Regions from separate parts of the Leclercia sp. CFBP8987 genome, predicted to be linked through region 1. Evidence: predicted binding sites of a transcription regulator. Region 1 holds the regulator's gene; each other region holds the start of a gene.

The links. Region 1 encodes CRP, which controls carbon source genes, mostly activating them, when cyclic AMP is high. Its sites were predicted from a motif close to ATGTGANNNNNNTCACAT; they were not measured.
Region 2: the regulator CRP is predicted to act here: its motif matches at 1,697-1,714, upstream of msrB (peptide-methionine (R)-S-oxide reductase MsrB).
Region 3: the regulator CRP is predicted to act here: its motif matches at 5,715-5,732, upstream of SOM40_RS01340 (YjcB family protein).

What each region holds. Positions count from the first base shown of each region.
Region 1 is NZ_CM188255.1:4,438,033-4,445,558, forward strand. Features, by position in the region: gene SOM40_RS21435 (triphosphoribosyl-dephospho-CoA synthase) at 1-698, opposite strand, end outside; gene mdcA (malonate decarboxylase subunit alpha) at 698-2,353, opposite strand; gene SOM40_RS21445 (hydrolase) at 2,581-3,603, shown strand; gene SOM40_RS21450 (YheU family protein) at 3,600-3,818, shown strand; gene SOM40_RS21455 (phosphoribulokinase) at 3,849-4,718, shown strand; gene SOM40_RS21460 (OsmC family protein) at 4,761-5,165, opposite strand; gene crp (cAMP-activated global transcriptional regulator CRP) at 5,475-6,107, shown strand; gene SOM40_RS21470 (YccS/YhfK family putative transporter) at 6,165-7,526, shown strand, end outside.
Region 2 is NZ_CM188255.1:1,896,720-1,904,245, reverse strand. Features, by position in the region: gene chiD (chitinase ChiD) at 1-803, shown strand, start outside; gene SOM40_RS09085 (YeaC family protein) at 845-1,123, opposite strand; gene msrB (peptide-methionine (R)-S-oxide reductase MsrB) at 1,166-1,579, opposite strand; gene gapA (glyceraldehyde-3-phosphate dehydrogenase) at 1,921-2,916, shown strand; gene SOM40_RS09070 (D-hexose-6-phosphate mutarotase) at 2,993-3,877, shown strand; gene SOM40_RS09065 (aldo/keto reductase) at 3,923-4,777, opposite strand; gene SOM40_RS09060 (MipA/OmpV family protein) at 4,920-5,666, opposite strand; gene yeaG (protein kinase YeaG) at 6,100-7,526, shown strand, end outside.
Region 3 is NZ_CM188255.1:281,670-289,195, reverse strand. Features, by position in the region: gene SOM40_RS01365 (glutathione S-transferase family protein) at 162-833, opposite strand; gene soxR (redox-sensitive transcriptional activator SoxR) at 1,109-1,567, opposite strand; gene soxS (superoxide response transcriptional regulator SoxS) at 1,666-1,992, shown strand; gene pdeC (cyclic di-3',5'-guanosine monophosphate phosphodiesterase PdeC) at 1,989-3,575, opposite strand; gene SOM40_RS01345 (GGDEF domain-containing protein) at 3,914-5,308, opposite strand; gene SOM40_RS01340 (YjcB family protein) at 5,857-6,138, shown strand; gene ssb1 (single-stranded DNA-binding protein SSB1) at 6,203-6,736, opposite strand; gene uvrA (excinuclease ABC subunit UvrA) at 6,986-7,526, shown strand, end outside.

The DNA of each region.
Region 1 (7,526 bases):
ACCGCCCGGGCGCCGTTCTGCATGGCGTCCAGCCCCTCCATACCGGCGCGGGAGAGCACGCAGGTATCGGTTAACGAGGTCATGATCGCCATTAACGCATCGAGCCGGGCGTGGGCTTCGGTACCGCCGTTAAGCCGGCTCAGGCGAAGCTGCGGCAGCGCCCGCTGCATAATGTGCGGAAACGCCTGCTGCGCCTCTTCGCGCGCGCCCGGCACCCGATAGCGGTGGGTGGCGCGCAGCCCTTTACTGAATACTTTCGGCGCGGCGTCATCCGGCAGTTTCGCCAGCTGCGCGGCGGTATCGGCTACCGTCCGGGCTTGCGCATTGCCGCCGAGCATCGCCACGGCGCTGACTAACAAGCCCAGCGCCCAGATAGCGCCCCGGTGGGTATTCACCCCGCCGGTGGCGGCCATCATCCGCTGCTCGCCTTCGCGGCCCAGCCGACCTACGGTCTGCCGTAGCGCGATATCGGCCGGACGCTGCCAGCTTTGCAGCGCCAGCGCCTGAAACGTGGGGGTCAGGCTGTGCGCCGAACGCTCCATCAGCGCGAGCGAGAGATCGTGATGCGCGCCATTCCCCCGACTGTCCACCAGACCGGGTTTCGGGCTCAGTCGCGCTTCGTCAATCAGACACTGCGTGGCGGTTCGCGCCAGCCATTCGGCACCGCCTTCAACCTGGATCCGGGGGAGTAGTTTCATTACCAGCTCCGGAATTTCGCAGGTGGGTTGTACAGACCGCCCGACCATTCCACCAGGTCAGACACGCTGCCAGCCGCCAGCAGAGAGCGGGTCGCGTCAGTGCGGCGAATCCCCATGTCTTCCGGGTAGACCACTTTGCCACTCTGGCGCAGCTCGGCGACGCGTTTGGCGTCCACACCCAGACCGATATCGGTGATCCCTGCTACCGCAGCGACCATGGCCCGACGTTCCTCAAGATCTTTGGCCCGGTAGAGGTAAGCAATCCCCTCTTCCGTCAGCACGTGAGTGACGTCATCCCCGTAAATCATGACCGGGGCCAGCGGCATACCGGAGGCTTTCGCCACCTCCACAGCGTCGAGTTTTTCCACGAAGGTCGGTTTCACGCCCGCCTGGAAGGTTTCGACCATCTGCACCACCAGCTTTTTACCGCGCTGCATCGGATCGGGTTCAGTGATCATGTTCAGCCAGGCCGGGGTGGCATGACGACGACCGTGCGGGTCGTGGCCCATATTTGGCGCCCCACCGAAGCCGGAAAGACGACCGCGGGTCACGGTTGAGGAGTTGGCATAGCCATCAACCTGCAGCGTAGAACCGATAAACATATCCACCGCGTACTGGCCTGCCAGCTGGCAGAAGGCGCGGTTAGAGCGCATGGAGCCGTCGGCGCCGGTAAAGAAGATGTCAGGACGGGCACGAATGTACTCTTCCATCCCCAGCTCACCGCCGAAGCAGTGCACGCTCTCGACCCAGCCGCTTTCAATTGCCGGGATCAGCGTCGGATGCGGGTTCAGCGTCCAGTGTTTACAGATTTTGCCTTTCAGGCCGAGCTGTTCACCGTAGGTCGGCAGCAGCAGTTCAATGGCGGCGGTGTTGAAGCCGATACCATGGTTCAGGGACTGAACCTGGTGTTCCGCATAGATGCCTTTGATGGCCATCATCGCCATCAGGATGTGTTCCTGTTTGATCAGGCGTGGGTCACGGGTGAACAGCGGTTCGATGAAGAACGGCTTATCGGCCACGACCACGAAATCAATCCAGGAGCCAGGGATATCCACGCGCGGCAGATCGCACTCATCGTCCACCAGCTCGTTGACCTGAGCGATAACGATACCGTCGTGGAAGGCGGCGGCTTCGACCAGCGCCGGGGTATCCTCGGTGCTGGCACCGGTATAGAGGTTACCTTTACGGTCCGCTTTAAAACCGGCAATCAGCGCCACGTTTGGCGACAGATCAACATACAGGCGGGAATAGAGTTCGATGTAGGTGTGGATGGCACCAATTTCCAGTTGCCCGTCTTCCAGCAGCTGCGAAATACGCAGGCTCTGGGTACCTGAGAATGAGAAGTCGAGTTTGCGGGCGATACCCTTCTCAAAAATATCCAGGTGCTCGCTGCGACCGACGCTCGGCATAATCATATGCAGATCGTGAACAATTTGCGGGTTCACTTCGGCCAGAGAACGGGAAAGAAAATCTGCCTGTTTCTGGTTATTCCCTTCCAGTACGACTTTGTCGCCTGGGGCGATCAGTTTTTCCAGCATGGCGACAAGGTCGCCTGTTGGCAGTACTTTGCCCTGCACCGGGACGGAAGCCAGGCGGCGCGCTTTTTCAGTGCGACGCGTGTTCCAGTTCCGGGCTGGCATTTGCCCTGATAACATTGTTAACCTCCTGATTCAGCTCATCTTTAGATTTGCTTAACGTTGAGTTAAGTGTGCCCCCTGGCGATAAAGTCATCAATTAAGCGTAGAGAGGAATCATTAGCATGAGAGTAATAATCAAGGTAAATATTTGTGATCGGGATCAGTTCATGTTTCGGAAAACTAGGCTAAACGGGGTACAATTCGGAAGGTATCGTAAATAACAGACAATAATTAGCATCACCTTTATGACCCAAATCATCCCCTCAGACTTCAACATTGCAGCCGACGAAAGCGCGGAATTTGTCCCCATGCGGGGCGTGTCGAACCGACACCTGCAGACCATGCTGCCGCGTCTCATCCGCCGTAAAGTGCTTTTTACCCCCGTCTGGCAGCGCCTTGACCTGCCGGATGATGACTTCGTTGATTTAGCCTGGAGCGAAGATCCGCAGCAGGCCCGGCACAAACCCCGACTGGTGGTCTTCCATGGTCTGGAGGGCAGCCTGCACAGCCCCTATGCGCACGGCCTGATTCAGGCGGCAAAAGCGCGCGGCTGGCTGGGCGTGGTGATGCACTTCAGAGGGTGCAGCGGCGAACCCAATCGCCAGAAACGCATCTATCACTCCGGTGAAACTGAAGATGGCACCTGGTTCCTGCGCTGGCTGGCAGAGACTCACGGCCCGGCCCCTACGGCGGCAGTGGGCTATTCGCTGGGTGGAAACATGCTCGCCTGCCTGCTGGCAAAAGAGGGCGATACCATCCCGCTGGATGCCGCCGCCATCGTCTCTGCCCCGTTCATGCTGGAGCACTGCAGCTATCATATGGATAAGGGCTTCTCGCGAATCTATCAGCGTTATCTGCTTAACTTGCTCAAAGCCAATGCGGCACGCAAACTTAAAGCTTACCCGGATACGCTCCCGGTCAGTCTGCGACAGCTGAAGAAAGTGCGCCGCCTGCGCGAATTTGACGATCTGATCACCGCCAAAATTCACGGTTTTGCCGATGCGATTGACTACTATCGCCAGTGCAGCGCCATGCCGGTGCTGAGCAACATCACCAAACCGGTACTGATTATTCATGCTAAAGACGATCCCTTTATGGATCATCACTCGATACCCGCGCAGGAATTTTTGCCCGCTAACGTACAGTATCAGCTGACCGAACACGGCGGACACGTGGGCTTTGTCGGTGGCACGCTGCGCCGCCCGCAGATGTGGCTGGAAACGCGTATCCCGGACTGGCTGACCACATACCTGGAACCGATAAGATGATTATTCCCTGGCAAGATCTGGCTCCCGAAACGCTGGATAATCTGATTGAAAGCTTTGTGTTACGCGAAGGCACCGATTATGGTGAACAGGAGCTTTCGCTTGAGCAGAAGGTCGCCGACGTCAGGCGCCAGCTGCAAAGCGGTGAGGTGCTGGTGGTATGGTCTGAGCTGCACGAAACCGTCAACATCATGCCTCGCAATCAATTTCGCGGTTAACCGCGACCTCTTTCCATTCAGGGAGTTGCTATGTCCGCCAGACATCCGGTTATTGCCGTTACAGGGTCGAGTGGTGCGGGTACCACTACCACCAGCCTCGCCTTTCGTAAGATCTTCTCGCAGCTGCATCTGCGTGCTGCGGAAGTAGAAGGCGACAGCTTTCACCGCTTCACCCGCCCTGAGATGGACATGGCCATCCGCAAGGCCCGCGATCTCGGCAAACACATCAGCTACTTTGGCCCGGATGCCAACGACTTCGGCCTGCTGGAGCAAACCTTCGCCGAATACGGGCGAAGCGGCACCGGCCAGGCACGCAAATACCTGCACACCTATGACGAAGCGGTCCCCTGGAACCAGGTGCCGGGCACCTTCACCCCCTGGCAGCCGCTGCCGGAACCGACCGACGTGCTGTTTTATGAAGGCCTGCATGGCGGAGTGGTGACGCCGCATCACGACGTGGCGCGCCATGTCGACCTGCTGGTGGGCGTGGTACCGATCGTCAATCTGGAGTGGATCCAGAAGCTGACGCGGGATACCAGCGAACGCGGTCACTCCCGCGAGGCGGTGATGGACTCGGTGGTGCGCTCGATGGAGGATTACATTAACTTCCTGACGCCACAGTTTTCCCGCACCCATATTAACTTCCAGCGCGTCCCGACCGTGGACACTTCTAACCCCTTTGCCGCAAAAGGCATCCCGTCCCTTGACGAGAGCTTCGTGGTGATCCACTTCCGCAATCTGGACAATATTGACTACCCCTGGCTGCTGGCGATGCTGCAGGGTTCATTTATTTCGCACATCAATACGCTGGTGGTGCCGGGCGGGAAGATGGGGCTGGCGATGGAGTTGATCATGATGCCGCTGGTGCAGCGGTTGATGGAAGGCAAGAAGATCGACTGAGGTTTTGTTGCCCGGTAAGCGCAGCGCCACCGGGCAAGGCGCTTAGGCCTCGATCACTTCATACGAATGCGTAATGTTGACCGCTTTCTCCAGCATCAGCGCCACGGAGCAGTACTTCTCCGCAGAGAGATCCACCGCGCGGGATACCGCCGCATCTTTCAGCGCTTTGCCGGTGACCACGAAGTGCAGGTTGATATGGGTGAACAGGCGCGGCGCCTCTTCACGGCGCTCTGAGGTCAGCTTCACTTCACAGTCGGTCACATCGTGACGCCCTTTTTGCAGGATCGACACCACGTCGATGGCGCTGCATCCGCCTGCCGCCATCAGGACTACTTCCATCGGGCTTGGCGCTTTATCACCGGAGTTGCCATCCATCAAAATCTGGTGCCCGGAAGCGGACTCACCAAGGAACGTTAACCCTTCTACCCATTTCACACGTGCTTGCATTTGTATTAACTCCAGGAGTGCATTTTTGCTGACAGATTACGCGTCAGTAACAATTCTGACAACGGAAGTCGACCTGCATCAAGCTGAAGCGAGACACCAGGAGACACGCGGCAAAAGCTATGCTAAAACAGTCGGGATGCTACAGTAATACATTGACGTTGCACATGTATGCAGAGGACATCACACATTCCAGGCTGCTAATTATTGTGCCAGCCAGACCCCAGGCAGGGGAAAGAATTCGATTGCAACCCCAGAGTACAGGTACATAGCCAGACTCTGGAGACAGCTTATAACAGAGGATAACAGCGCATGGTGCTTGGCAAACCGCAAACAGACCCGACTCTCGAATGGTTCTTGTCTCATTGCCATATTCATAAGTACCCATCGAAGAGCACGCTGATTCACCAGGGTGAAAAAGCGGAAACGTTGTATTACATCGTCAAAGGCTCAGTGGCAGTGCTGATCAAAGATGAAGAAGGCAAAGAGATGATCCTCTCTTACCTGAATCAGGGAGATTTCATCGGCGAGCTGGGCCTGTTTGAAGAAGGTCAGGAGCGTAGCGCCTGGGTGCGTGCGAAGACCGCGTGTGAAGTGGCTGAGATCTCCTATAAGAAGTTCCGCCAGCTGATCCAGGTTAACCCGGATATCCTGATGCGCCTCTCCTCGCAGATGGCTCGCCGTCTGCAGGTCACGTCCGAGAAAGTGGGTAACCTCGCCTTCCTCGACGTAACGGGCCGTATCGCTCAGACCCTGCTGAACCTGGCGAAACAGCCAGACGCCATGACCCACCCGGACGGTATGCAAATTAAAATTACCCGTCAGGAAATTGGTCAGATCGTCGGATGTTCGCGTGAGACAGTCGGTCGTATTCTGAAAATGCTGGAAGATCAAAACCTGATTTCCGCCCACGGTAAAACCATCGTGGTTTACGGAACACGTTAATTCCGCTCAAACGGCGTGGCATCGCAGGATGCCACGCCGTTTTTGTCTCTAGCATCCATGTGGCGCAGGCTCATTTATCACCCGGAAGTTAACTACGCACTGCGGCAAACCCTGGTGTTGTGTCTCCCCGTGGCTGTGGGTTTGATTTTCGGTCATCTGCAACAGGGACTCCTCTTTTCTCTGGTTCCAGCCTGCTGCAACATCGCTGGCCTGGACACACCGCATAAACGCTTTTTTAAACGTCTGACTATTGGCGGCTGCCTGTTTGCCGGATGTAGCCTGGCCGTCCAGCTGTTGCTGGCGCGGGATATTCCACTGCCGCTCATTCTGACGGTACTGGCAATGACCTTAGGCGTCACGGCAGAAATCAGCGCTCTCCATGCGCGACTCCTGCCCGCCTCGCTGATTGCGGCCATCTTTACCCTGAGTCTTGCCGGGAACATGCCGGTCTGGGAACCGCTGCTCCTCTATACGCTGGGCACCCTCTGGTACGGGCTGTTTAACTGGTTCTGGTTCTGGATGTGGCGCGAACAGCCGCTGCGCGAGTCGCTGAGCATGCTCTATCAACAGCTGGCGGATTACTGCGAAGCGAAATATACCCTGCTGACCCAGCACACTGACCCTGAGAAATCGTTGCCACCGCTGCTGGCCCGCCAGCAGAAGGTAGTGGATCTGATCAGCCTCTGTTACCAGCAGCTGCATATGCTGGCGGCCAACAGAAATCACGAATACAAACGCCTGCTGCGCACCTTCCAGGTGGGGCTGGATCTGCAGGAGCATATCTCCGTCAGTCTGCACCACCCGAAGGAGGTGCAAAAGCTGGTGGAGCGCAGTCACGCCGAAGCGGTGATCCGCTGGAACGCACAGACCGTGGCGGCCCGCCTGCGGGTGCTGGCTGATGACATCCTCTATCATCGCTACCCCACTCGCTTTAGCATGGACAAACCGCTCGGCGCGCTGGAAAAAATCGCCCGTCAGCACCCGGATAACCCGGTGGGACAGTTCTGCGCCTGGCACTTCAGCCGTATCGCCCGGGTGCTGCGCACCCAGCGTCCGCTCTACCCGCGCGACCTGATGGCCGACAAGCAGAAACGCCTGCCGCTGATCCCCGCCCTGAAAAGCTATCTGTCGCTGAAGTCTGCCGCCCTCCGTAATGCGGCGCGTATCAGCGTGATGCTGAGTATCGCCAGCCTGATGGGCATAGCGCTGCACCTGCCGAAACCTTACTGGATCTTAATGACCGTCCTGCTGGTAACGCAAAACGGCTACAGCGCGACGCGGGTGCGTATTTTCCACCGGGCGGCCGGCACCATGGTGGGGCTGATCATCGCCGGTGTCACCCTGCACTTCCACGTTCCGGAAGGCTATACCCTCGCCGGGATGCTGGTGATCACTCTGGTAAGTTACCTGTTTATTCGT
Region 2 (7,526 bases), 2.3 Mb from region 1:
TCGACTGGGAATTCCCGGTTAACGGCGCATGGGGACTGGTCGCCAGCACTCCAGCGGATCGGGACAACTTTACCGCCCTGCTGAAAGAGCTGCGTACCGCGTTTGGCAATAAAAAACTGGTAACCATCGCCGTCGGTGCCAATGCAGAAAGTCCGAAAAGTTGGATCGACGTGAAGGCGATTGCACCGTTACTCGATTACATCAACCTGATGACCTACGACATGGCGTACGGCACTCAGTACTTCAACGCCAACCTGTATGACTCCAGCGCCTGGCCGACCGTGGCCGCGGCGGATAAATATAGCGTGGACTTCGTGGTGAATAACTATCTGGCCGCCGGGCTGAAGCCACAGCAGATGAACCTCGGCATCGGCTTCTATGGCCGCGTGCCGAAACGCGCCGTGGAGCCTGGCATCGACTGGAGCAAGCCGGATGCACAGAAAAACCCGGCAACCCAGCCTTATTTCAGCGCGCAACAGATCGACCTGTTCAAAACGCTGGGCTATGACCTGACCAAAGACACCTACGTGAAGTACAACGATATCGTGAAGACGTTTTTAAACGATCCGCAGAAACGCTTTACCGAGCAGTGGGACGATCAGGCCAAAGTGCCGTGGCTGTCGGTGAAGGGGGATGAGGGTAAGGCGCTGTTTGCCCTCTCTTATGAGAACCCGCGGTCGGTGGCGATCAAAGCGGAGTACATCAAAGAGAAAGGCCTGGCCGGGGCGATGTTCTGGGAGTACAGCGCGGATGACAACAACCAGCTGGCGAAGCAGCTGGCGGAGTCGCTGGGGATTAAGTAAAACATAAGCCCTCTCCCGGGGAGAGGGCTTCACCCGCAGGGTTACTGCATTTTCAGGGTCGCAATCGATTTTGGCGCGATGCCGAAATCCTCTTTCAGCTGCTGCTTACTCTTCATCACCATCTGCCCCTGGGTGTCGATGGTCATGTGCTGCGCGTCAGTGTTATTGCGCGCCTGCCACAGCATGACTAACTGGAGGCAATTCTCTTTCTGCTCCGCGGTCAGCGCCACGCCATCGGCCCATTTTCCCAGCTCAACTGCCGTGACCAGACGCTGATAAACATCCGGCGTCATGCCGTTAATCATCTCTTCAATATTCATGTTAAATCGGGCTCCGAAGGAATAATTTGCTGAATCGATTTTTCAGCCTTTCGTCTGGTCGCCGTTCTGGTCGTCAGTGAAGCTTAATGAGGCGGAATTGACGCAAAAACGCTCCCCTGTCGGCTGAGGGCCGTCCGGGAAGACGTGACCGAGATGGGCGTCACAGTTTCCACAGCGAATCTCAATGCGCTCCATACCGTGGCTGATGTCCTTGAGATAGTGAATGGCCTCTTCACTCACCGGTTCATAGAAGCTCGGCCAGCCGCAGCCAGAATCGTATTTGCTTTGGGAGTTAAACAGTGCAGCATCACACACCAGGCAGTGGTAGACACCATCGCGCTTGTTATGCAGCAGACGCCCGGTAAACGGCGGTTCCGTACCGTGGTTTTGCGTCACGTAGAACTGCATTTCTGTGAGGTTTTTTTTCAGTTCATCGGGGTTTTGTTGATTCGACATAGGCTTACATCTCGCAGTTGAAACAGACAACTTTTACCCTCGATTCTAACAAAACATTAACACTGAAGTATGAACTTTTGATCTAAACTTACTCGTTGCGCAGAGGCACTCAGACAAATGTGATCTACTCCACGTTTTTATGTGGTCAGCCCTTTAAAATTCCGTGCGCAGGCCCCATATGGGTGCTAGCTCCGAGGGAATGTGAGGTGAGTCAATCGAGCAAAGGTAATGCGAAGGATTGATTTGTCGCAATGATTGACACGATTCCGCTTGACGCTGCGTAAGGTTTTTGTAATTTTACACGCAACCTTTTATTCACTAACAAATAGCTGGTGGAATATATGACTATCAAAGTAGGTATCAACGGTTTTGGCCGTATCGGCCGTATTGTTTTCCGTGCTGCTCAGGAACGTTCTGACATCGAAATCGTTGGTATCAACGATCTGTTAGACGCTGAATACATGGCGTACATGCTGAAGTACGACTCAACTCACGGTCGTTTCAACGGCACCGTTGAAGTGAAAGACGGCCACCTGGTTGTCAACGGCAAAACCATCCGTGTTACTGCTGAAAAAGATCCAGCTAACCTGAAGTGGAACGAAATCGGTGTTGACGTTGTTGCTGAAGCAACCGGTATCTTCCTGACCGACGAAACTGCGCGTAAGCACATCACCGCTGGCGCGAAAAAAGTTGTTCTGACTGGTCCATCCAAAGACAACACCCCAATGTTCGTTAAAGGCGCTAACTTCGAGAAGTATGCTGGCCAGGACATCGTTTCTAACGCATCCTGCACCACCAACTGCCTGGCGCCACTGGCTAAAGTTATCAACGACAACTTCGGTATCGTTGAAGGCCTGATGACCACCGTTCACGCTACCACCGCTACTCAGAAAACCGTTGATGGCCCGTCTCACAAAGACTGGCGCGGCGGCCGCGGCGCAGCTCAGAACATCATCCCATCTTCTACCGGTGCTGCTAAAGCTGTAGGCGTTGTACTGCCAGAGCTGAACGGTAAACTGACTGGTATGGCGTTCCGCGTTCCAACCCCTAACGTATCTGTAGTTGACCTGACCGTTCGTCTGGAAAAAGCTGCTTCTTACGAAGAAATTAAGAAAGCAATCAAAGCTGCTTCCGAAGGCGCAATGAAAGGCGTTCTGGGTTACACCGAAGACGACGTTGTTTCTACCGATTTCAACGGCGAAGTGTGCACTTCTGTGTTCGATGCTAAAGCAGGTATCGCACTGAACGACAACTTCGTGAAACTGGTTTCCTGGTACGACAACGAAACCGGTTACTCTAACAAAGTTCTGGACCTGATCGCTCACATCTCCAAATAAGTTGAGATGAGAATCTGATCCAAAAAGGCGACCTCGGTCGCCTTTTTTTATGGCATTAAAGACAGAGGATTGCGTAATGATTAAAACAATTTTTGCACTTCCGGTAGTCGAACAACTTACCCCTGTGCTCTCCCGCCGCCAGATCGATGACGTTGAAGTGATTGTGGTCGAACATCCGCAGGTTCAGGCTTCTGTTGCCCTGCAGGGCGCACACCTGCTCTCCTGGCAGCCCGAAGGCGAAGTGGAAGCGCTGTGGCTGAGCGACATCACCTCCTTTAAAAAAGGGGCGGCGATCCGCGGCGGCGTGCCAATCTGCTGGCCGTGGTTTGGCCCGGCTACCGAGCAGGGCCTGCCGTCACACGGTTTTGCCCGCAACCTGCCGTGGACGCTGAAAGCGCACAACGAGGATGAATCCGGCGTGGTGTTGACCTTCGAACTGCAAAGCGATGACGAGACCCGCAAACTGTGGCCGCACGACTTCACCCTGTACGCCCGCTTCAAGCTGGGTAAAACCTGCGAGATCGAACTGGAAGCGCACGGTGAATTTGAAACCACCTCTGCCCTGCACACCTATTTCAACGTCGGCGATATCGCTGCCGTCACGGTGAATGGCCTGGGTGATAGCTTTATCGACAAAGTGGATAATGCGAAAGAGGGCAAACTGAACGACGGTTCACAGACCTTCCCGGACCGTACCGACCGCGTCTACCTGAACCCGGAAGCCTGCAGCGTCATCGAAGATACCGCGCTGAATCGCGCTATCGAAGTTATCCATCATCATCACAGCAACGTGGTGGGCTGGAACCCGGGCCCGGCGCTCTCAGTCAGCATGGGTGACGTTCCGGATGACGGCTATAAGACGTTTGTCTGCGTGGAAACCGCCTGCGTCAGCGAACCGCAAACTGCATCGGAAGAGAAACCTTCCCGTCTGGGACAGACCATTCACATTGTGAAGCGGTAATCCCCTGCCCTTGCCCTCTCCAGCTGAGAGGGCATGACGCTCACTTCACACCACGTCCAACGCCGTTTTCTGTTTCGGCGCCGGGAAGGCCGCATCCAGCTGCGTTATCGCCTCCGCAGACAGGGAAATATTTAGCGCGCCTGCATTCTCTTCCACATGCTGAACGGATGATGCTTTCGGGATCGCCATGACCCCGCGGTGACGTATCACCCATGCCAGCAGAACCTGCGCCGCCGTGACGCTGTACTCTTTTGCCACCGCATTCACTACCGGATGGTTAAACAGCCCTGTACGTAGCCGCCCGGCCTGCGCCAGCGGGCAGTAAGCCATCACCGGCATCGACTGCTGCTGACACCACGGGAGCAGATCGTATTCGATACCGCGCGAGGCGAGATGGTACAGCACCTGGTTAGCGGCACAGGCCTGTCCGCCCGGCACCTGCCAGAGTTCCTGCATATCCGCATAATCGAGGTTCGACACGCCCCAGCGGCCAATTTTGCCCTGCTGTTGCAATGTCTCCATCAGCCGGACGGTCTCATCCAGGGAATAATTCCCGCGCCAGTGCAGCAGATAGAGGTCGATATACTCGGTGCCGAGACGGCGCAGGCTGGCTTCACAGGCGGCGATACCTTTTTGCCCGCCGGCATTCCATGGGTAGACCTTGGAGACCAGGAACACCTCGTCGCGCAGGCCTTTGATGGCTTCGCCGACCACCTCTTCTGCACCGCCGTCGGCATACATCTCGGCGGTATCTATCAGCGTCAGTCCGCGTTCAATGCCTGCCCGCAGGGCGTCCACTTCCTGGCGGCGCTGACCCGCTTTTTCACCCATATACCAGGTGCCCTGCCCGATGGCCGGCAGTACGATATTGTTGCCAACGTTAACGGTTTTTTCGCTCATCACACTCTCCTGTTTATCTGCACCACCCCAGGACAAACGGAGCGCCGGCGCTCCGTCATGATGCACATATTGCATCACCCTAAAAAAAACGGAGCGCAAGCGCTCCGTTGTAATGCACAAATTGCACAGTAAAGATGCACAATCAGAAACTGTAGGTCAGCCCCACCGACATCAGCCCGGTCCAGGACTTGTCGACCATCGGGCTGTCTTTCACCTCATCGCTGAGGCGGTTATAGCGACCGGTAGCGTAGACGTTCCAGTCAGGCGCAAACTTATAGCTCGCGGTCAGCTCCAGGTACGGGTTCCAGCCATCATCTGCATCATAGCTGTTGAGGCCGCTGCGACGGGACTCTTTATGGGACACGCCATAATAGTAGTCGTTGTAGTTATCACTGTGGTATTCCACACCGATACCCGGGGTGAGCGTCAGCCCGCCGTTGGTGTAACGGTACAACCACGCCAGATCCCAGATATAGCCGTTACTGTTATCGAGCGTGTCACCCGCCAGGGCGGTGCGCAGGAAACCGTATTCGGTGTTATGGACCCAGGAAACCCCCGCCATCATGGTGCTCTTACGTTTATCGAGCTGGCGAAGCTGATAGCTGTCGCTGTCGCCTGGCTTGAAGTGCGTCGGGTCGTAATAGGCCATGATGGAGAGTTTGTCGGTCTGGTCGTTCCACAGATAGTAGCCACCGCCCAGCCCGCGGAACCAGAAATTATCCCCTTCATAGGTGATAACCGGTACCGGATAGATATCACGGTCATACTGTTTATAAGGGCTATTGATTACGCCGACACCAGCACCAACTGACCACTGATTCTCCGCGTATGCTGTACTCACTGAGGTGGCAACGATAATCCCCAGTGCCAGAAGTTTGAGTTTGGTCACAATCCATTCTTTCCTGTAGTCAAATAATCAGCGGGTGAAGTGTAACCGTCATTCCCCCCATTTCTCAAAATTTTTTGTCAACTAATCAATTTGATTAACCCCTTATTTTGTGTGCGACAAATGACGGAACGCTGTCAGTCAGATTACCGTTCAGTGAAGGAAGGAGGTTTATCTAAAAATATTTGGCTGAATTTCTGGATGAGTTATTGATATGTCATTGAAATTAGATTTTGCGTGCAGGCAAGTTTTGCAAATGCCATCTACGCTTAATTTTAAGAAGCTGAATACCGGATCACCCCGCGGTTTTAGCGCCCGACCTGGCACACGGGTTGCTGCTCTTGCAGTGAGGTGCAACGGGTCCCGCTTCCGGGAGCCTCTACTATTCATATGAACGGCTCTCTTCCTGTGCTAAAAAACGAAAGGACGGCATGCCATGAATATATTCGATCACTATCGCCAGCGATATGAAGCTGCCAAGGACGAAGAGTTCACACTGCAGGAATTTCTTGCCATCTGTCGGCAAGATCGCAGTGCCTATGCCAATGCGGCAGAACGACTATTGATGGCTATTGGTGAGCCGAATATGGTTGATACTGCCCAGGAGCCACGGCTTTCCCGTCTGTTTTCGAATCGGGTCGTCGCCCGATATCCTGCGTTTGAAGAATTTTACGGCATGGAAGATGCCATCGAGCAGATTGTTTCCTACCTGAAACACGCTGCTCAGGGTCTGGAAGAGAAGAAACAGATCCTGTATCTACTGGGTCCCGTCGGCGGCGGTAAATCCTCCCTGGCTGAACGGCTGAAAGCGTTGATGCAGCGCGTGCCGATTTACGTGCTGAGCGCCAACGGCGAACGCAGCCCGGTCAACGACCATCCGCTGTGTCTGTTCAACCCGCAGGAAGATGCGCAGATCCTGGATAAAGAGTACGGTATTCCCCGTCGCTATCTCGGCACCATCATGTCGCCGTGGGCGGCGAAACGCCTGCATGAGTTTGGCGGTGACATTACCAAATTCCGCGTGGTGAAAGCCTGGCCGTCGATTCTGGAACAGATCGCGATCGCTAAAACCGAACCGGGTGACGAGAACAACCAGGATATCTCTGCGCTGGTGGGTAAAGTGGATATCCGTAAACTGGAAAACCACGCGCAAAACGATCCTGACGCTTATGGTTATTCCGGTGCGCTGTGCCGCGCCAACCAGGGGATTATGGAGTTCGTCGAGATGTTCAAAGCGCCGATCAAGGTGCTGCATCCGCTGCTGACCGCCACCCAGGAAGGTAACTACAACGGTACCGAAGGGATCTCCGCCCTGCCGTTCAACGGTATTATTCTGGCGCACTCGAACGAATCTGAGTGGGTCACCTTCCGTAACAACAAAAACAACGAGGCCTTCCTTGACCGTGTTTACATCGTCAAAGTGCCTTACTGCCTGCGGATCTCCGAAGAGATCAAGATTTACGAAAAACTGCTGAACCACAGTGAGCTGGTTCATGCCCCATGCGCCCCGGGAACCCTGGAAACGCTGTCGCGCTTCTCGATCCTGTCGCGCCTGAAAGAGCCAGAAAACTCTAGCATCTACTCGAAAATGCGCGTCTATGACGGTGAAAGCCTGAAAGATACCGATCCGAAAGCGAAATCCTATCAGGAGTATCGTGACTACGCCGGTGTCGACGAAGGGATGAACGGTCTTTCCACGCGCTTTGCGTTCAAAATCCTCTCCCGCGTGTTCAACTTTGACCATGCTGAAGTGGCCGCTAACCCGGTACACCTGTTCTATGTCCTGGAGCAGCAGATTGAGCGTGAGCAGTTCCCGCAGGAGCAGGCTGAACGTTACCTGGAGTTCCTCAAAGGCTATCTGAT
Region 3 (7,526 bases), 720 kb from region 1:
TGACAAAACGGGTGTTGAATTAAAGGCAAACGATTATCCGGCTTAAACATGGGCGTTTTCAACTTAACTTTGCCGTTTTTCGCTAATTTGCATGCGGGGTGGTGAAGAAGTAGACAGAGTATGCGCAAACGTTATCGTGAATGCGCAATTTGATAACATTTTCAGGACGCGCCAGGGATTTCAAACGGACCGCCCTGCTGGATCGCCCGCTGCCAGGCCGGACGCATTTCGACGTTTTTCTTCCACGTCTGCAAGTGAGGGAGATCGTCGATGCCGCCCCGCTCCAACAGGGCAAACACCGGAAAACTCATCTGCACATCCGCCATGGTGAGATTCTCCCCGGCAAACCAGCGATGATCCTTCAGCCAGGACTCCAGAAAACGGGCGTGGGTTTCCAGCTGGCGGTTGAGGTACGCCTTCTGCACCCCCTGCCCCAGCACTTTGCCCAGCGAGCGCAGGCCAAACGGGATCGGCGGTTTACCGAGGCTGGAGAAAACCAGCTTCATTAACAGGAGCGGCATCAGGGAGCCTTCCGCGTAATGGAGCCAGAAACGGTAGTGCAGTTTCATCTCGCGATCCTGCGGCTTAAGCTGCGACCCGGGATCGTAGGTCTCCTGCAGATATTCGAGGATCGCGCCCGATTCGGCCAGGATCAGGCCGTTATCCTCCAGCACCGGGGATTTACCCAGCGGGTGGACTTTGCGCAACGCGGCGGGTGCCATCATGGTTTTATCCCGCTGATAACGTTCAATCTGATAAGGCAGAGCGAGCTCTTCCAGCGCCCAGAGCACGCGCTGGGATCGGGACTGGTTGAGGTGGTGGACCTTAATCATGGTTATCTCCAGTTGGGCTTGTCCACTAACTATAGAAAATTGCACAACCTGGCGAAAAAATTTTGCCGAGATTTTGCGCTGTGGCGCTGGCAAACCCGGGCTCCCGGCCTAGACTTAAATTGTCAGCACAAACCGGAACCTCCAAAGCATGCTCGACTGAGGGGTGTTGATGTCGGGGGAAACCCTCCTGTAAACCAGCGGGATAGAGAGAAAGACAAAGACCGGGAATAAACTAAAGCGCTCAGTTGTGGCGCTTTAGTTTTTTATGCGTCGGGCTAATCCTCTTCCAGCAGCCGCGCGCCGGTGCCCTGCTCGCCCAGCCTATCGCCAGGGTTACGCAGCGGGCAGTCGCTACGTGACAGACATCCGCAGCCAATGCAGCCGTCAAGCTCGTCCCGCAGCGCCTCCAGGGTATGAATGCGCCGATCCAGCTCGTCGCGCCATTGGGAAGAGAGTGCCTTCCACTCCTTCGCGCTCAGGGTATGCCCCTCCGGCAGGATACCTAGCGCTTCGCCAATGGTGGCCAGCGGGATGCCGATGCGTTGAGCAATCTTAATGATCGCCACATAGCGCAGCACGTCGCGGGTATATCGCCGCTGGTTGCCGGTGTTGCGGATGCTCTTAATTAACCCTTTGCTTTCATAGAAATGCAGTGCTGACACCGCCACGCCGCTGCGCCTTGCCACCTCGCCCGGCGTCAGCAGCGGTTTAATCCGCGGTAATTTCTTTTCCATAAAACCTCTTTACCTCAAGTTAACTTGAGGAATTATACTCGCCCGCAGACAAAACGACGAATTAACCGATACAGGTGTAACCAGAAAGAGGCTGCTCTATGTCGCATCAACAAATTATTCAGACACTTATTGAATGGATGGATGACCATATCGATCAACCCTTGAGTATCGATGTGGTGGCAAAAAAGTCGGGTTACTCGAAGTGGTACTTGCAGAGAATGTTCCGCGCCGTTATGCATCAGACGCTGGGCGAGTACATTCGTCAACGCAGATTATTATTGGCGGCTCAGGCGTTACGCACCACCCAGCGCCCTATTTTTGATATCGCCATGGACCTGGGCTATGTCTCCCAGCAGACGTTTTCCCGCGTATTCCGCCGCGAGTTTGATCGCACCCCCAGCGACTATCGTCATCAGCTGAATTAGTGGCTGTGGGCGAGTGATGGCGTGACAGGCTGTTGCTGCCAGGTCATGAAATCCTGCGGCGACATGGCCTTCGCGAAGTGCCAGCCCTGACAATACTGCACGCCGCGCTTGTTTAACCAGGTGACCTGTTCCGGTGTTTCCACCCCTTCGGCGATGGTTTTTAAGCGCAGGCTTTGGGCCATTTCAATAATGTGCTCGACGATCAGGTGGCTGGTGCTGTTGGTGGTTAGCGTGTCGATAAAGGATTTATCGATTTTCAGGATATCGACGTTCAGCGAGTAGAGGTTGTGCAGGTTGGAATAGCCGGTACCGAAATCATCGATCGCCACTTCATATCCCGCCTGACGAAACGCCTGGATCACCGGCGTCGTTTTCGGCACGTCGATAAACCCGCGCTCGGTCACTTCGATTTTGATTTGCTGGGCCCGAACGTTGTAGTGGCGGGCTTTGTCGCTGATCATCGCAATCAGGCGTGAAGAGTGGAAGTCCGTGGCCGACAGGTTAATGGAGATATAGATATGCGGGTTGCAGGCCAGGAAAGGGCCCAGATCGCTGAAGACTTCTTCCACCACGTAGTCAGTGATGCGCTCGCTCATGCCCTCTTCTTCTGCCAGCGGGATAAATTCTACCGGGCTCATCACCGGGCCGTTAAAACCTGGCCATCGCAATAGCGCCTCCGCCCCGACACAAACATTGCTTTTAATATCGATAATCGGCTGGTAGTGCAGGCAAAGCTGTCTTTTATTTAATGCCCGATGCAATAAGCGACCCGGAGAGTTAAATTCGCGTCGCGTTCTCGACCACATCAGTAAAATAATAATACTGCTGATCATTCCCAGCGGCAGGGTTAATGTCGCCTGATGATAAAGCACTTCATAAAAACGCTGGTTAGTGGTGGAGACAATGGCGGCAATCGGGCGCTTGTCTGAACGAACAATAGTATAAAAACGGCCTTCATTCTGAAATGCGAGATTGTTCTCGCCAATCAGCGCTTTTAATTCTTTTTGATTAGCCTGTTCACTAACGGAAAAGAAGGCATTGGTCACCGTATCAAATACGCCCCACGCCAGAGAGCGATCCGAAGACATTACTTCGCTATAGGTCAGAGGGTTAACGACCACCACATAATGACCTAACTGCATATAGATCATTTTATATCCCTCATAAAAGGGCGTGTCGCGGTAATAATAGATAGAGACGTCTGGCTGGCGTTGGTAATTGGCGGCGGAAATCGTATAGGGATCCGCGGGGGTGCTCGTCGTTGAGCAAAGAAATTGACGGCCATCCGCATACAATAGATCGGCAATGTAGAGCCGACCGCGGACGATATTTAACATATATTGCCGGTGTGCCGGCGTGCAAATATCGCCCGAATACTGTTCTGCAGAATGACGAGCCAGCTCAACCTGCTGAATGACCAGTTCAGTTTTATCTAAAGCGAGTTCCGCAAAGGATCGAAGTTGGCTGCTTGTTTCGTTAACCGCGCGTTGCTGGGCAAACCATAGCGCAAGCATCACAGGTAGCAAAACTACCATGATAACCCCGACTATCCTCAGCACCTTGTCCCGTGCGCTACGATTCATTTCCGCCCTATATCCCTGCTTTTTATGTGCCTGTAATCTTGAAGGCCGGATGCTTTGCTAAACAGGTGATTACGTTGCATGAATCATGCGAAGTTAGCAACTGACTTTTAACACCAATAACCTAATAGTTGGTTATGCCGATAATATTTGTCCGTAAGCCAAACTGAAAGTATTCGTTTCCTGTTTATTAAGGAAAATAATTACCGGTTCTGAAAGCCAGGCTCCCGGATAACTCAACAGAATGTCGTCGATTAAGTCAAACTACCGACAGCGTGAAAAAAGCGCAACTTCATCATGAGATTTTGTGCTATTTATCCCATGATAATGATTAAAGTGATTTATAAATAATCAACCGCGACGATTGTTTTTCCTCTTCCCGCACGCTTGGCATCATAAAGTGCCTTATCTGCGCTAATGAGTAGCGAGGAGGTATCATGCTGTTTGTCGCTCACCTCCACCACTCCCGCGCTGAAGGAGAGAGTCAGCCTCCGGCTACCGACGTTAAGGGGCGTGATGGACAGCGCCCGGCGCAGCCGGGTGGAGAGCCGCACCGCCGCGTCGCTGCGGGTCTTCGGCAGCAGCAGTAAAAACTCCTCTCCACCTACCCGACCCAGCGCCGAGCCGGGCGGGATCAGCCCCCGCAGGCAGTCGCAGAAATGCACCAGGGCGGCATCCCCCACCAGGTGACCCCACTGGTCATTAATCTGTTTAAAGAAATCCAGGTCAAACATCAGGACCGAGAAGTGGCTGTCGGCCTCCTGCCGCTGGCTGATCTCCAGGGCAGCGGCAATCTGCTGCAGGATGGCAAAACGATTTAAGCAGCGCGTCAGATCGTCGGTCGTGGCCTTCATCTCCAGCTGCCGCTCCACTTTTTTGCGGGCGGTAATATCGAGCCCGATATTGAGGATCGAGCCGTCCGGCAGGGAGATGTTCGACCACAGGATGGTCAACTGCATCCCGTCCCGGCGCACCGGGTGCCATTCGTACATGTCGTTCAGCGGGGAGGTGTTAACCGACTCGTGGACCCGGCGACGCACCTCCGGGTCAGAATAAAACAGCGCCAGCGGATCGGCATGAGCGTTGATCTCCGCCATCGTCCAGCCAAACACCTTTTCGCATTCAGCATTCCACAATACGCAGCGGCTACTCCGGTCGAAAGAGTTCATCAGCACCGGCGCCCGTTCAAACAGCGTTTTGTACTGGGCGATCATCCGCTGCATCTCTTTTGCCGTACGCTCACGGGCCACCAGCCCGGTGACAAAATCCTTCAGCTTTTCAACAAGGATAATCACCACCTCTTTCAGCACGGTGAGGGTGCTTTGCGGTTGCGTAAACCCGAGGAAGAAGTAGCCGTGCTGATGCGGGGCCATTTTACACAGCACGCCGCACTGTAACTGGTGATGTCCCGGATGCCCGGGAGGAAATATCAGCGTGCCGGTATTCTCTTTCCAGCCGATTATCTGCCATGAACGGGGATGACGTTGCAATAACTGGCTGGCAATAAACCCATTAATTTCCAGCGGATGGCAGGTTAATTCCCCGGCACTGACAAACTGCGGCTGGCCCGTATCATCCTGCATCATCATCCAGCTGAGCTGGGCGCCAAAGGTATGATTAATCGTCTCCAGCAGCGACGTTAAGGTCGCATGGGATGATAATTTTGGCATTAATTTAGCTAATGCGTGCAGGGCCCGGGTACTGTCATTAATATTTTCTCGATTTACTTGCTTCATTGTTTATTCGTAGCTCATTAACGAGACAGAAATACCGCAACGAATTAATCAGGAATAAAATGATATTCAGCCAGCATACATTAATGTGACTGTCTTACCGGGACGCGTGTGTAAAATTAAAATGACAAAAAATAATAAACAGCAAAAGACGTTCAAGCCTGATTTATTTATTACGAACAGAGTAAGCAACCGCAAGAAGCATAAGCTATAGCTCTGAGGCTGTAAATATTGTACATCGCCATCCGGCTTGTACATGTTTTCTTATCCCGATGAATTCTCAGCAAAGTTGTCATAAATAGACCGCTTAGCAGCCTAAATATATATTTCTGCTCACTAAAACCCTGGTAATAATAGGGTTAAAAAAGGCCATTTTTATGCATTTGCCCAGTGGCGAATAAAAGAACAAACGTGATATAGTTCACATATCTTATGTAACAAGAAACATTGTTTCATTGTTGTGAGTCTGAGCCTGCCGATAGCCAGTTTGCCACAGTGTGTGGGCAACGTCGCGCTATCCCCGGCGGCGGTTATCTTTGAGGATCGTTTTTATGGCAGCTATTACCACTGGCGTTGTGTTTGCACGCTGGGAGTTGTTGAGCGCAGTGCTGATGTTTCTGGCCAGCACGCTGAACATTCAGTTTCGTAAATCAGATTACACGGCGCTGGCGGTGATCAGTACCTGTCTCGGTCTGGCGGCGGCATGCTGGTTCGCCACCGGCCTGCTGGGCATCACCCTGCTGGATGTGGCCGTTATCTGGAACAACGTTAAAGCGGTAATGGTTGAGGCGATGAGCCATACGCCACCAGACTGGCCAATGATGTACACCTAGTGAATATAAAAAAACCCAGACCATGTCTGGGTTTTTTGTGGTTGCGAAACGCAGGTTCTGATTATCAGAATGGGATGTCGTCGTCGAAATCCATTGGCGGTTCGTTGGACTGCGCGGGTGCAGACGGCTGCTGCTGCGGACGAGACTGCGCGCCGCCGCTGAACTGGTTGCCGCCCTGTGGCTGCTGAGGCTGACCCCAACCGCCCTGCTGCTGCTGCTGACCGCCACCTGCTGGTGCACCACCGCCCTGACGGCCACCCAGCATCTGCATGGTGCCGCCGACGTTTACCACCACTTCGGTAGTGTATTTTTCTGCGCCGGCCTGATCGGTCCATTTGCGGGTACGCAGCTGGCCTTCGATATAGACCTGGGAGCCTTTACGCAGATATTCACCGGCCACTTCGGCCAGTTTGCCAAACAGCACAACGCGGTGCCATTCGGTCTGCTCTTTCATCTCACCGGTCGCTTTATCACGCCAGGATTCGGAAGTAGCCAGCGTAATGTTGGCCACTGCACCACCACTCGGCATATAGCGTACTTCCGGGTCCTGGCCCAGATTACCGACGAGAATCACCTTGTTTACGCCTCTGCTGGCCATGATCGTGTCTCCTGAAAACTTGTCTGAATAGTGTAAGCGCGCGAGTGTACCATTTCCACGTGGTCTTTCGATAGTTTCGAAGCATCTTCCAGAGTTCTCACGAAGGTTACATTGTTGCACAAGTAATCAGAAGATGCATTCCAATACTGTATATCCAGCCAGTTCAATTTGTGTCATAATTAATCGTTTCTGCCGGTTGTCCTTCAAACAAACCAGGCATTCCGTGTATCTACCTACCGGGAAAGGTGAATGGATAAGATAGAAGTTCGGGGCGCCCGCACCCACAATCTCAAGAATATCAACCTCGTCATCCCTCGCGACAAACTGATCGTCGTGACCGGGCTTTCAGGCTCAGGCAAATCCTCCCTGGCTTTCGACACCCTGTATGCCGAAGGTCAGCGTCGTTACGTTGAATCGCTTTCTGCTTATGCGCGTCAGTTCCTGTCGCTGATGGAAAAGCCGGATGTCGACCATATCGAAGGGTTGTCGCCAGCTATCTCTATTGAGCAGAAGTCGACCTCCCATAACCCGCGCTCTACCGTCGGGACCATCACCGAAATCCATGACTACCTGCGTCTGCTGTATGCCCGCGTGGGTGAGCCGCGCTGCCCGGACCATGATGTCCCGCTGGCGGCTCAGACTGTCAGCCAGATGGTGGATAACGTGCTGGCGCAGCCGGAAGGCAAACGCCTGATGCTGCTGGCGCCAATCATCAAAGAGCGTAAAGGCGAGCACACCAAAACGCTGGAAAACCTGGCCAGCCAGGGTTATATCCGCGCCCGTATCGACG